Regions from separate parts of the Romboutsia sp. 1001713B170131_170501_G6 genome, predicted to be linked through region 1. Evidence: a T-box and tRNA genes for the amino acid it is inferred to sense, from the RefSeq annotation. Region 1 holds a T-box; the other holds one or more tRNA genes.
What was found. The T-box of region 1 lies ahead of asnS (asparagine--tRNA ligase). A T-box ahead of a tRNA ligase gene usually reads a tRNA of that ligase, here a tRNA-Asn.

Region 1 (4,900 bases):
CAGCTATTAATATTATAAGACTTACTAATATAAATACTATTATAAATATAAGCTTCGTATCAAAAAACAAATCAGAATTCAATATATTAAATATAGATATTGTATAATCACCTATAATCATAGGAATTAAATTTGCAAATCCCCACATATAAACAGACAATTGACTTACGACAATTCCTGTGTTTATGTATTTCATATATTCAGATATACCAAATTCGTATAAATATGTACTATCGGATATAGTAAGTATACCAACAATTATAAATACTAATATGTAACCTATTATAAATATATTTATAACTTTTTTAAATATATTTATATATATGCTTTCTTTGCCTATTCTTTTTTTATATCCTATTATAAATGTAAATAAAAATCCTATTAAAAAACTGTTTATAAATATACTTGTTGTAGTAAACTTTACTTTAAGTAAAGTGGCTATGTTCATCATATCATATGAATTTAATTCAATTTTTGATATTATACTTATAACTGCCATAAATAAAGCGTAAACTATCCCAACTCCTATAGAATTTGTAATAAGTTCATTAGGTGTTTTACTTTTATTTTTCATAAATAATATATTACTTATAACTAATGATACTATAGGTGCTACTAATAAAGATATTAATCCTAAATGTATGCTTACTTCACCTACTCCTATTAAAGATGATGATGTTATATTAATACTACCTAAATTCATACCTAGCATTGTATGAAGTGGACTTATACTAATCCCTAATTCTCCTAAACTTATATCCATAATACCATTAAAAATTACAGATAAAATAAATAAAATCAATATAGATGATACAGAGGTTATAAATATATTAGTGCTACTCGCATAGCTTTTTATATTATTAATATTAAATTTACTTTTTTCTCCTATATTAAATAAGTTTTTATCTACCACTTTAAAAAGTTCATTACCGCATTGCTTACAGTAATTACTTCCATCTTTATTTTCAGTATTACACTTAGAACAATTCATTTCATTATTTGTTTTTAGTCTATAATAATTTGATATTTTATTTAAGATCTTCCCATCCTCTTTTGAATAATTACTATATTTTTCTTCTGTATTCATTCTTACCTCCGATACAAGTATTTAACTTATTTATTGCTATACTCATATTATCAAGTATACTATAAAACTCTAGCTAAAAGCTAGAGTTTACAATCCAATTATTCCCTTTTCTAAATTATATAATTTGTTGAATCCTTCCATATGAAGTAGATTACATGCTGTTACACTTCTATGTCCACTTCTACAGTAGACAATAACATTTTTTTCTTTGTATTCTTCTAATTCATCTATCTCAAATAACAAATTATTTAATGGTATATTTATAGAGTTTTCTATATTATTTTCTTCATATTCTTCCCTTGTCCTTATATCAATTAATATAGTATCCTCTTTTTTCATTAATTCTTTTAATTTTTTATTATCTATATTTATATAAGCCATATTATTCTCCTTAAATATTTAATCTATATATTTAATACCCTAAATATTTTGTAAAAAACATTGCATTAATTAACTTTTCTAGATTTCATAAGTTTAATATGTCTTATTATAAATGATATTTCCATAGTTATAGCTGCACAGCTTATAAGCCTTTGGCCTATATCTGTTGTATCAACTGCATAGTTATAAAAATATATAATTAATAAAATATCTATTATCAACATTATATTGTCAAGTATCTTTATCATTTTGCCTCCAATTTTTATTATGATTAATAATTATAACATAAAATATAATCTATTTTTCTATATTTTATTAAATTAGGACTTATACTACTCATATATTATTTAGATAATTTGTTAAATTTTTCTGTATATAAAGTTTACTTAGATTTAATGATATGTAGACGATTCAATTTAAAGCCTACTAATATTTATTATTTTTTACATATAATAATTTTATATCAATATAAAATCATTATATGTAAAAAATAAAGCTTAGGATATTCCCTAAGCCTTTGATTTTATTATTCAATTGTTATTGCACTTACTGGGCATCCTTCACATGCTTCTTGTGCACTTTCTTGTAAATCCTCACTTATTTCACCTTCTATAGCTACTGCTAATCCATCATTATCCATATCAAATACTTCTGGGCATATTCCTGCACATGCTCCACATCCTATACATACATCTTTATCTACAAATGCTTTCATTTTAAAGCCTCCTATTTAATTTGTTTACATTATGTATATATCCATATTGTGATGGTCTAAACAGAATTTTTTTATATAATTAATTTTTCATTTATTTTTTAAATATTATAATATAAAAAGCACTAAACATAAGTCTAGTGCTTTAATATATAAATATTAGAATTCAGCGTTTTTAGGAGTTCTTGGGAATGGTATTACGTCTCTTATGTTAGACATTCCTGTCATGTACATTATTATTCTTTCAAATCCTAGTCCAAATCCTGAGTGAGTAGCTGTTCCGAACTTTCTAAGTTCTAAGTACCACCAGTAATCTTCCTTGTTTAATCCCATTTCTTCTATTCTTTCTAATAGTTTTTCTTCTCTTTCTTCTCTTTGAGAACCTCCAACTATTTCTCCTACTCCTGGAACTAATAAGTCCATTGCTCTAACAGTCTTTCCATCTTCATTCATTCTCATGTAGAATGCTTTTATATCTTTTGGATAATCAGTAACAAATACTGGAGCTTTAAATATTTGCTCAGTTAAATATCTTTCATGTTCTGTTTGAAGGTCATCTCCCCAATTAACTGGATATTCAAATTCATGTCCGCTTTCTTGTAACATTTTAACAGCATCTGTATAAGTAAGTCTTTTAAATTCAGAGTTTACTACGTTGTTTAATCTATCTAATAATCCTTTATCTATAAAGTTGTTGAAGAATTCCATTTCTTCTGGAGCATTTTCCATTACGTAATTTATTACGTATTTTATCATGTCTTCAGCAAGTTCCATATTGTCTTCTAAGTCTGCAAAACATATTTCAGGCTCTATCATCCAGAATTCTGATGCATGTCTTTGAGTAAATGAATTTTCAGCCCTGAAAGTTGGTCCAAATGTATAAACATTTCTAAATGCAAGTGCCATTATTTCTGCATTTAATTGACCACTAACTGTTAAGTTAGCTTCTTTTCCAAAGAAGTCTTTAGAATAATCTATATTTCCTTCTTCATTCTTAGGTATATTGTTTAAATCCATAGTAGTTATTCTAAACATTTCTCCTGCACCTTCACAGTCACTTCCTGTTATGATTGGAGAATGTGCATACACGAAGTTTCTGTCTTGGAAGAACTTATGTATAGCATATGCTGCTAAACTTCTTACTCTAAATACAGCAGAGAAAGTATTACTTCTTGGTCTTAAGTGAGCTATTGTTCTTAGATACTCTAATGTATGTCTTTTCTTTTGTAATGGATATGAAGAATCTGATTCTCCTTCTACTACTACTTTAGTAGCATGTATTTCAACTGGTTGCTTAGCACCTTCTGTTGAAACTAATTCTCCCTCTACAAGTATTGATGAACTTATTGGTAATTTAGATATTTCTTTGAAGTTCTCTAGTTTATCTTCAGCTATTACTATTTGCATATTTTTAAAGAAACTTCCATCGTTTAGCTCTATAAATCCAAAGTTTTTAGACGCTCTAGATAATCTTATCCATCCAGCTACATTTACAGTTTTACCTACATACTCTTCTTTTTTTCTGTACAAGTCTTTAATTTCTATAAATTCTTTTTGCATTTTGTTTCCTCCATATTTTATTTTTTATATTGCTTATTTTATTTATTACTAAAATATTTATTATTTTGTATTAAAAAAGCCCTTCATCCCTATAAAAAGGGACGAAAGGCTATTACTTTCGCGGTACCACCCTAATTGCCAAAATTGGCCTCTTAGTAAGCATTGCTTATAGTCTGTAACGGGACTTCCCGTCTAAGTCTACTCTCTTTCAAGATTTCGGTTAGAAACTCCGAGATGTTCTTCAATATAAATTTCGTATTGAGCTTTCACCATCCTCAACTCGCTATGACTACCTTTTATATTTACTTTTCTCTTCACAGTCTATTATTGTTATATTATTTCAACTATTTAAAAAGATTATACCAACTTATATTTTTTTAGTCAATAATTTATTTTCTAAATAATTGTCACAAAGGTTTAATATTATATTTATTTATTAATAATCTTAGCTAGGAGGTGTATTATTTGAAATATCTATTTATATTTTTGTTTATAGTAACATTTATATCACCATCAGTTGATAAAGAAGATTCTTCTAATATCATACGCTCATCTATCTATAATTACATAACTTCACTAGATAGAGCTAAAGATTATTTAGTAGAAAATGTTTCATTTTTTTCAAAACTATCTAATGTGACCTATAAAAAAGCATATGATAAAGTTATGAAAGATAGAATATTAGTTAAACACTTGGTTTTATCTGGCGAGACTTTAGATGATATAATAAAAATTTATAATTCTGATATTGAAAATATTGAGTATTTTAGATTAGTAGCTCTTAATGAAAATCCTGATATCATTTCTAAAGATTATCAAATTTCTTACGGTGATTATATACTAGTTCCTAGTGAATAATTTATATTTTAAGTGGGCCTATTAAAATAGGTCTACTTATCTTAATATATTAGCTAATTGTATAAATGTGTTTTGTAAATCAAGTACTCCATAACCTCTTGTTACATTTGGATATACATATAAATCTTTTTTTCTTGCTCCAAGCATTAAGTAAGTTTTTAAAACTTCTGTATATAATAAGTTTCGTTTAAACGTACTCTGATTTGATACATATTCCATAAGTATAGCCACAACCCCACTTATAATAGAACTACTTACTCCTGTACCCGTTGATGTTGTATAGTTCCCGTTTTTAGATGGAG
Region 2 (4,900 bases), on a different contig from region 1:
TATACAAAGCTATTGAACTTTTAAGACAAAGATTTAATATAAATAAAGGGATTGAAGTATTTATAGAGAAAAATATACCTGTAGCAGCAGGTATGGCAGGTGGGAGTTCAAATGCAGCAGCAGTTTTAGTTGGACTTAATAAGCTTTGGAAATTAAATTTAACAGAACAAGAGTTACAGGAGTTAGGTTTAAAGTTAGGGGCAGATGTTCCATACTGTATTTCTGGGAAAACTGCATTAGCAGAAGGAATTGGAGAAAAACTTAGTTACATAAAAGGGCTACCTAAAAATATAAGTATACTTATATGTAAGCCTAATCTATTTGTGTCTACAAAAGATGTATATCAAGGTTTAGACTTAAACAATATAGTAAAAAGACCTAATAATAAATTCTTAATTGAGTGCCTAGAAAAAGAGGATATAGATTCTTTATCAAAGAATATGTCAAATGTATTAGAAAATGTAACTAGTAAAATGCATAAAGAAATAAATGAAATAGAAGAAATAATGATGGCTAATAGTGCTTTAGGTTCTATGATGAGTGGTAGTGGGCCTACAGTATTTGGATTATTTGATAAATATGATAATGCACTAAAGTGTAAAGACATACTATTACAACAATATTCTCAAGTATATGTTGTAAGCAGTAGTGAAAAAGGAGTTGAAATTTGTGGATAACTTAACTAAATTAAATCTAGATGATTATAAGCCTCTAAGAGATGTAGTATTTGAAAATCTTAGAGAAGCAATAGTAGAAGGAAAGTTAAATCCAGGGCAAAGATTAATGGAGGTTCAGTTAGCAGAACAGTTAGGCGTAAGTAGAACTCCAGTAAGAGAAGCTATAAGAAAACTTGAGTTAGAAGGACTTGTTGTTATGTTGCCTAGAAAAGGTGCTTATGTAGCTAATATGTCATTAAAAGATATAATAGACGTATTAGAGATAAGAGCAACGCTAGAAGGATTAGCGTCATCTCTAGCAGCAGAAAGAATAAATCCAGAAAATATAAAAGAACTTGAAAAAATAGCGAAAGAATTTGAAGAAAGTGCTAAATGCTCAGACGTTGATACTCTTCTAAAAAAAGATGTAGAGTTTCATGAGTGTATATTTAAATCAACTAACAATAAAAAGCTTCATCAGTTGATAAATTCTTTATGGGAGCAAGTATACAGATTTAGAGAGACATATATAGCTGATTATGAAACAGTGAAAAATATAATAGATGAGCATAGGGCTATTGTAGATGCAATAAAAAAGGGAGATAATGAACTTGCTAAAAAATATGCTAAAGAGCATATTGAAAAGGCAGAAAACTTTATGATAGAAAGAACCGTAAATAATAAAGAAATTTAAAAGAAGGTAAAACCTTCTTTTTTTATTGTAACAAAATAAAAAACTCTTAGCCTAAACTAAGAGTTTTTAAATTGGCGGGAATAACAGGGCTCGAACCTGTGACCCATTGATTAACAGTCAATTGCTCTACCTACTGAGCCATATTCCCATATATTTCGGATAAGATAGAAATTGTTTACCTGTCCGTTACAGTTATTATTTTAACCAGTTTATTTAATTTTATTAATAGTTTATTAAAAAATTTTAAACTATTAATAAATATTTATAAATAGTCTGTGATATACATCGCGAATTAGGCTAACATAGTCTGTATTTTTTATATATGAATTAAAAATAGAACTCTGATATATAAAATAAAGTAATCTAAAATTCTAATGCAAAAGTATAAAAAAGTGAAGATTGGATATACTCAAAATAGAAATATTTTGAGGGGGAAATAATTATGAATAAAATAAAGTTAAGATTAATAATATTAGTATTAAGTCTTATAAGTGTTATAAGTTTAATGACAATAACTATAAGCGGAGAAGTCAATAATATTAATTCTTTATCAGAAAATTATAAAGATAAGTTGATAAGGTTTCATGTTATAGCAAATAGTGATTCAGATGAAGATCAAGAATTAAAACTAAAAGTAAGAGATGCAGTTATTGAGTATCTTCAACCTAAACTATTAAAATCAAAAAGTATAAGCCAAAGTGAAGAAATAATAAAGAATGAATATGACCAAATAGAAAGAATAAGTGAGAATATTATAAAAGAAAATGGATATACTTATGACATAAAGGTAGGAATAGAATATAGTAATTTTCCAACTAAGCAATATTCAAGTGTAGTTCTTCCAGCAGGGGAATACAAGGCTTTGAAGATAGTTATCGGAGAGGGAACAGGTAAAAATTGGTGGTGTGTGATGTTTCCACCTTTATGTTTTATAGATGAAGAAAATGGAGTTATAGATAAGGCTACAGATGAAAAGTTAAAGGAAGTATTAACTGAAGAAGAATACAATCTAATAACTCATAAAACTAAAGAAGAAGTTAGTAGAGTAGAAGTTAAGTTTAAAATAGCAGAAATCATAGATTCAATATTAAAAAACTAAAGGAGTGACATAAGAATGGACAGGTGCTATAAATCTATAGTATCGTTAATTATTTTATTCTACATGTTGTTATGTACGAATGTGGTACTAGCGGAAGGAAAAGATTTAGGAACAAGTGAAGTACCTAATGTAGAAGAAGGTACTACCAAAAAACAAGAAAAAGAAGTTTTAAACATAACAAATGATGAGCTTTTATTGTTATCTAGGTTAGTGTCAGGAGAAGCTAGAGGAGAATCTTATGAAGGTCAGGTAGCAGTAGCAGCAGTTGTTATAAATAGAGTAAAAGATCCTAGATTTCCAAATACAGTAAGAGATGTTATATATCAGAAAAATGCTTTTTCTGTTGTAAATGATGGTTCGATAGAAATGGATCCAACAGAAAGCGCCTATAAAGCAGCACGGGAAGCTTTATATGGAAGTGACCCAACTAACGAATCTATATATTTTTGGAATCCAGATATAGCCACTTGCAAGTGGATAAAAACTTTGAGTCCTCACATGAGAATAGGAAACCATGTGTTTGCAAAATAATAGTGAAAATTGATGTAAATGCGCAAAAAGGAGCTTGGCTCCTTTATTTTTTTGTTATAATGGACTATAATAATCATTTAGATAGTAAAATGCATATAATATTTGAATTAGAAAATAAACCAGAAAGGTGAGATTGTTAATGAGCAAACTTAATGTGGCTTTAATATTTGGTGGAAAATCAGGAGAGCATGAAGTTTCTTTATCTTCAACTGCTTCAATATATAAACATATAGATAAAAATAAATACAATATATTTACAATAGGGATAACTAAAGATGGAAGATGGATGTATTATGAAGGTAGTGAAGAAAATATAAAAAATGGTCAATGGGAAAATTTAGCTAATAAAAATGTTGAAATAAATCTTATACCTGTTGGAAACAGAGAAGTAGGTATAAAATTCGAAGATGGAAGATTTAAAAAGATAGACGTATTATTCCCAGTTTTACATGGACCATATGGAGAAGATGGCAAAATACAAGGGCTATTTGAGATAAGTCAAATACCATATGTTGGTTGTGGTGTTTTAGCTTCAAGTGTTGGTATGGATAAACTTGTATGTAAAAAAGTATTCTCTCAAATGGGATTACCACAGGTAAATTATACTTATACAACTAAAATAGTATTTAACAATAACACAGAAGAAGAACTAAACAAAATAGAAGAAGAACTAGATTATCCTGTATTTGTAAAACCTGCTAATTTAGGTTCAAGTGTTGGTATATCTAAAGCAACAAATAGAGAAGAACTTCTAAATGGAATAAATGAAGCTTTAAAATTTGATTCAAGAATAGTCTTAGAGCAAGGTGTAGACGCAAGAGAAATAGAAGTTTCTGTTTTAGGAAATGAAGAAGTTAAGGCGTCTATAGCAGGTGAGATAAAGCCGGCTAAAGATTTCTATGATTATGAAGATAAATATATAAACGGAGCATCTACTTATGAAATACCAGCTAAAATAAGTGATACAGACATGGAAAATATAAGAAATATGGCAATAGATGCATTTAAAGGAATAGATGGTAAAGGACTTTCAAGAGTAGACTTTTTTATAGACAGAAAGTCAGGAGAAATATTTATAAATGAAATAAACACATTACCAGGGTTTACTAATATAAGTATGTATCCTAAAATGTGGGAAGTGACAGGATTAGAATATTCTAATCTAATAGATAAATTAATAGAGCTAGCAATAGACTCTAAGAAGTAAAGCAGGTGTTTATGATGAACAATAGACCTATAGGGGTGTTTGATTCTGGGTTAGGTGGATTAACAGTTTTAAAAGAAATAATGAAAATATTACCTAATGAAAATATAATATACTTTGGGGATACAGCAAGAGTTCCCTATGGTCCTAGATCAAAAGATACAGTAATGAAATATACCTTCCAAGCAATAAATTTTTTAATATCTAAAGGTGTAAAAGCTATTGTAATAGCTTGTAATACAGCTACGGCTAGATGTTTAAAAGAAGCTAATGAAAAATATGATATACCTATAATAGGTGTTATAGAAGCAGGTGCTAGAACAGCTGCATATTCTACAAAAAACAAAATAGTGGGTGTTATTGGAACAGAAGGTACGGTACGTTCTAAAGCTTATAATGCAGAAATAGCTAAAATAGATAAAGATATAAAAATAATAGATAAAGCTTGTAATTTATTTGTTCCAATAGTAGAAGAAGGTTGGGCAAATACGGAAATAGCTAGACTAACAGCTGAAAAATATTTAGAAGAGTTAGTTAATGAAGGGATAGACTCTTTAGTGCTAGGATGCACTCACTACCCAATATTAAAGAGAACTATTGGAGAATATGTTGGAGAAGAGATTAGATTAGTGAATCCAGCTAAAGAAACTGCTATGGATTTGAAAAAAATACTAGAAGAAGAAGATATATTAAGAGAAGATGGTAATGAAAGAGCA

Region 2: it has a tRNA-Asn gene. The T-box ahead of asnS (asparagine--tRNA ligase) is inferred to sense a tRNA for this amino acid. The anticodon was not compared.

Annotation. Positions count from the first base shown of each region.
Region 1 covers NZ_JADPFC010000001.1:346,826-351,725, reverse strand. Annotated here, with positions in the region: gene I4U89_RS01745 (zinc ribbon domain-containing protein) at 1-1,087, opposite strand, end outside; gene I4U89_RS01740 (rhodanese-like domain-containing protein) at 1,175-1,468, opposite strand; gene I4U89_RS01735 (hypothetical protein) at 1,534-1,716, opposite strand; gene I4U89_RS01730 (ferredoxin) at 1,995-2,183, opposite strand; gene asnS (asparagine--tRNA ligase) at 2,340-3,740, opposite strand; T-box leader at 3,835-4,067, opposite strand; gene I4U89_RS01720 (hypothetical protein) at 4,206-4,598, shown strand; gene cspC (bile acid germinant receptor pseudoprotease CspC) at 4,635-4,900, opposite strand, start outside.
Region 2 covers NZ_JADPFC010000007.1:12,278-17,177, reverse strand. Annotated here, with positions in the region: gene ispE (4-(cytidine 5'-diphospho)-2-C-methyl-D-erythritol kinase) at 1-677, shown strand, start outside; gene I4U89_RS12760 (GntR family transcriptional regulator) at 670-1,350, shown strand; tRNA gene I4U89_RS12755 (tRNA-Asn) at 1,423-1,498, opposite strand; gene spoIIR (stage II sporulation protein R) at 1,793-2,449, shown strand; gene I4U89_RS12745 (cell wall hydrolase) at 2,465-2,980, shown strand; gene I4U89_RS12740 (D-alanine--D-alanine ligase family protein) at 3,120-4,187, shown strand; gene murI (glutamate racemase) at 4,202-4,900, shown strand, end outside.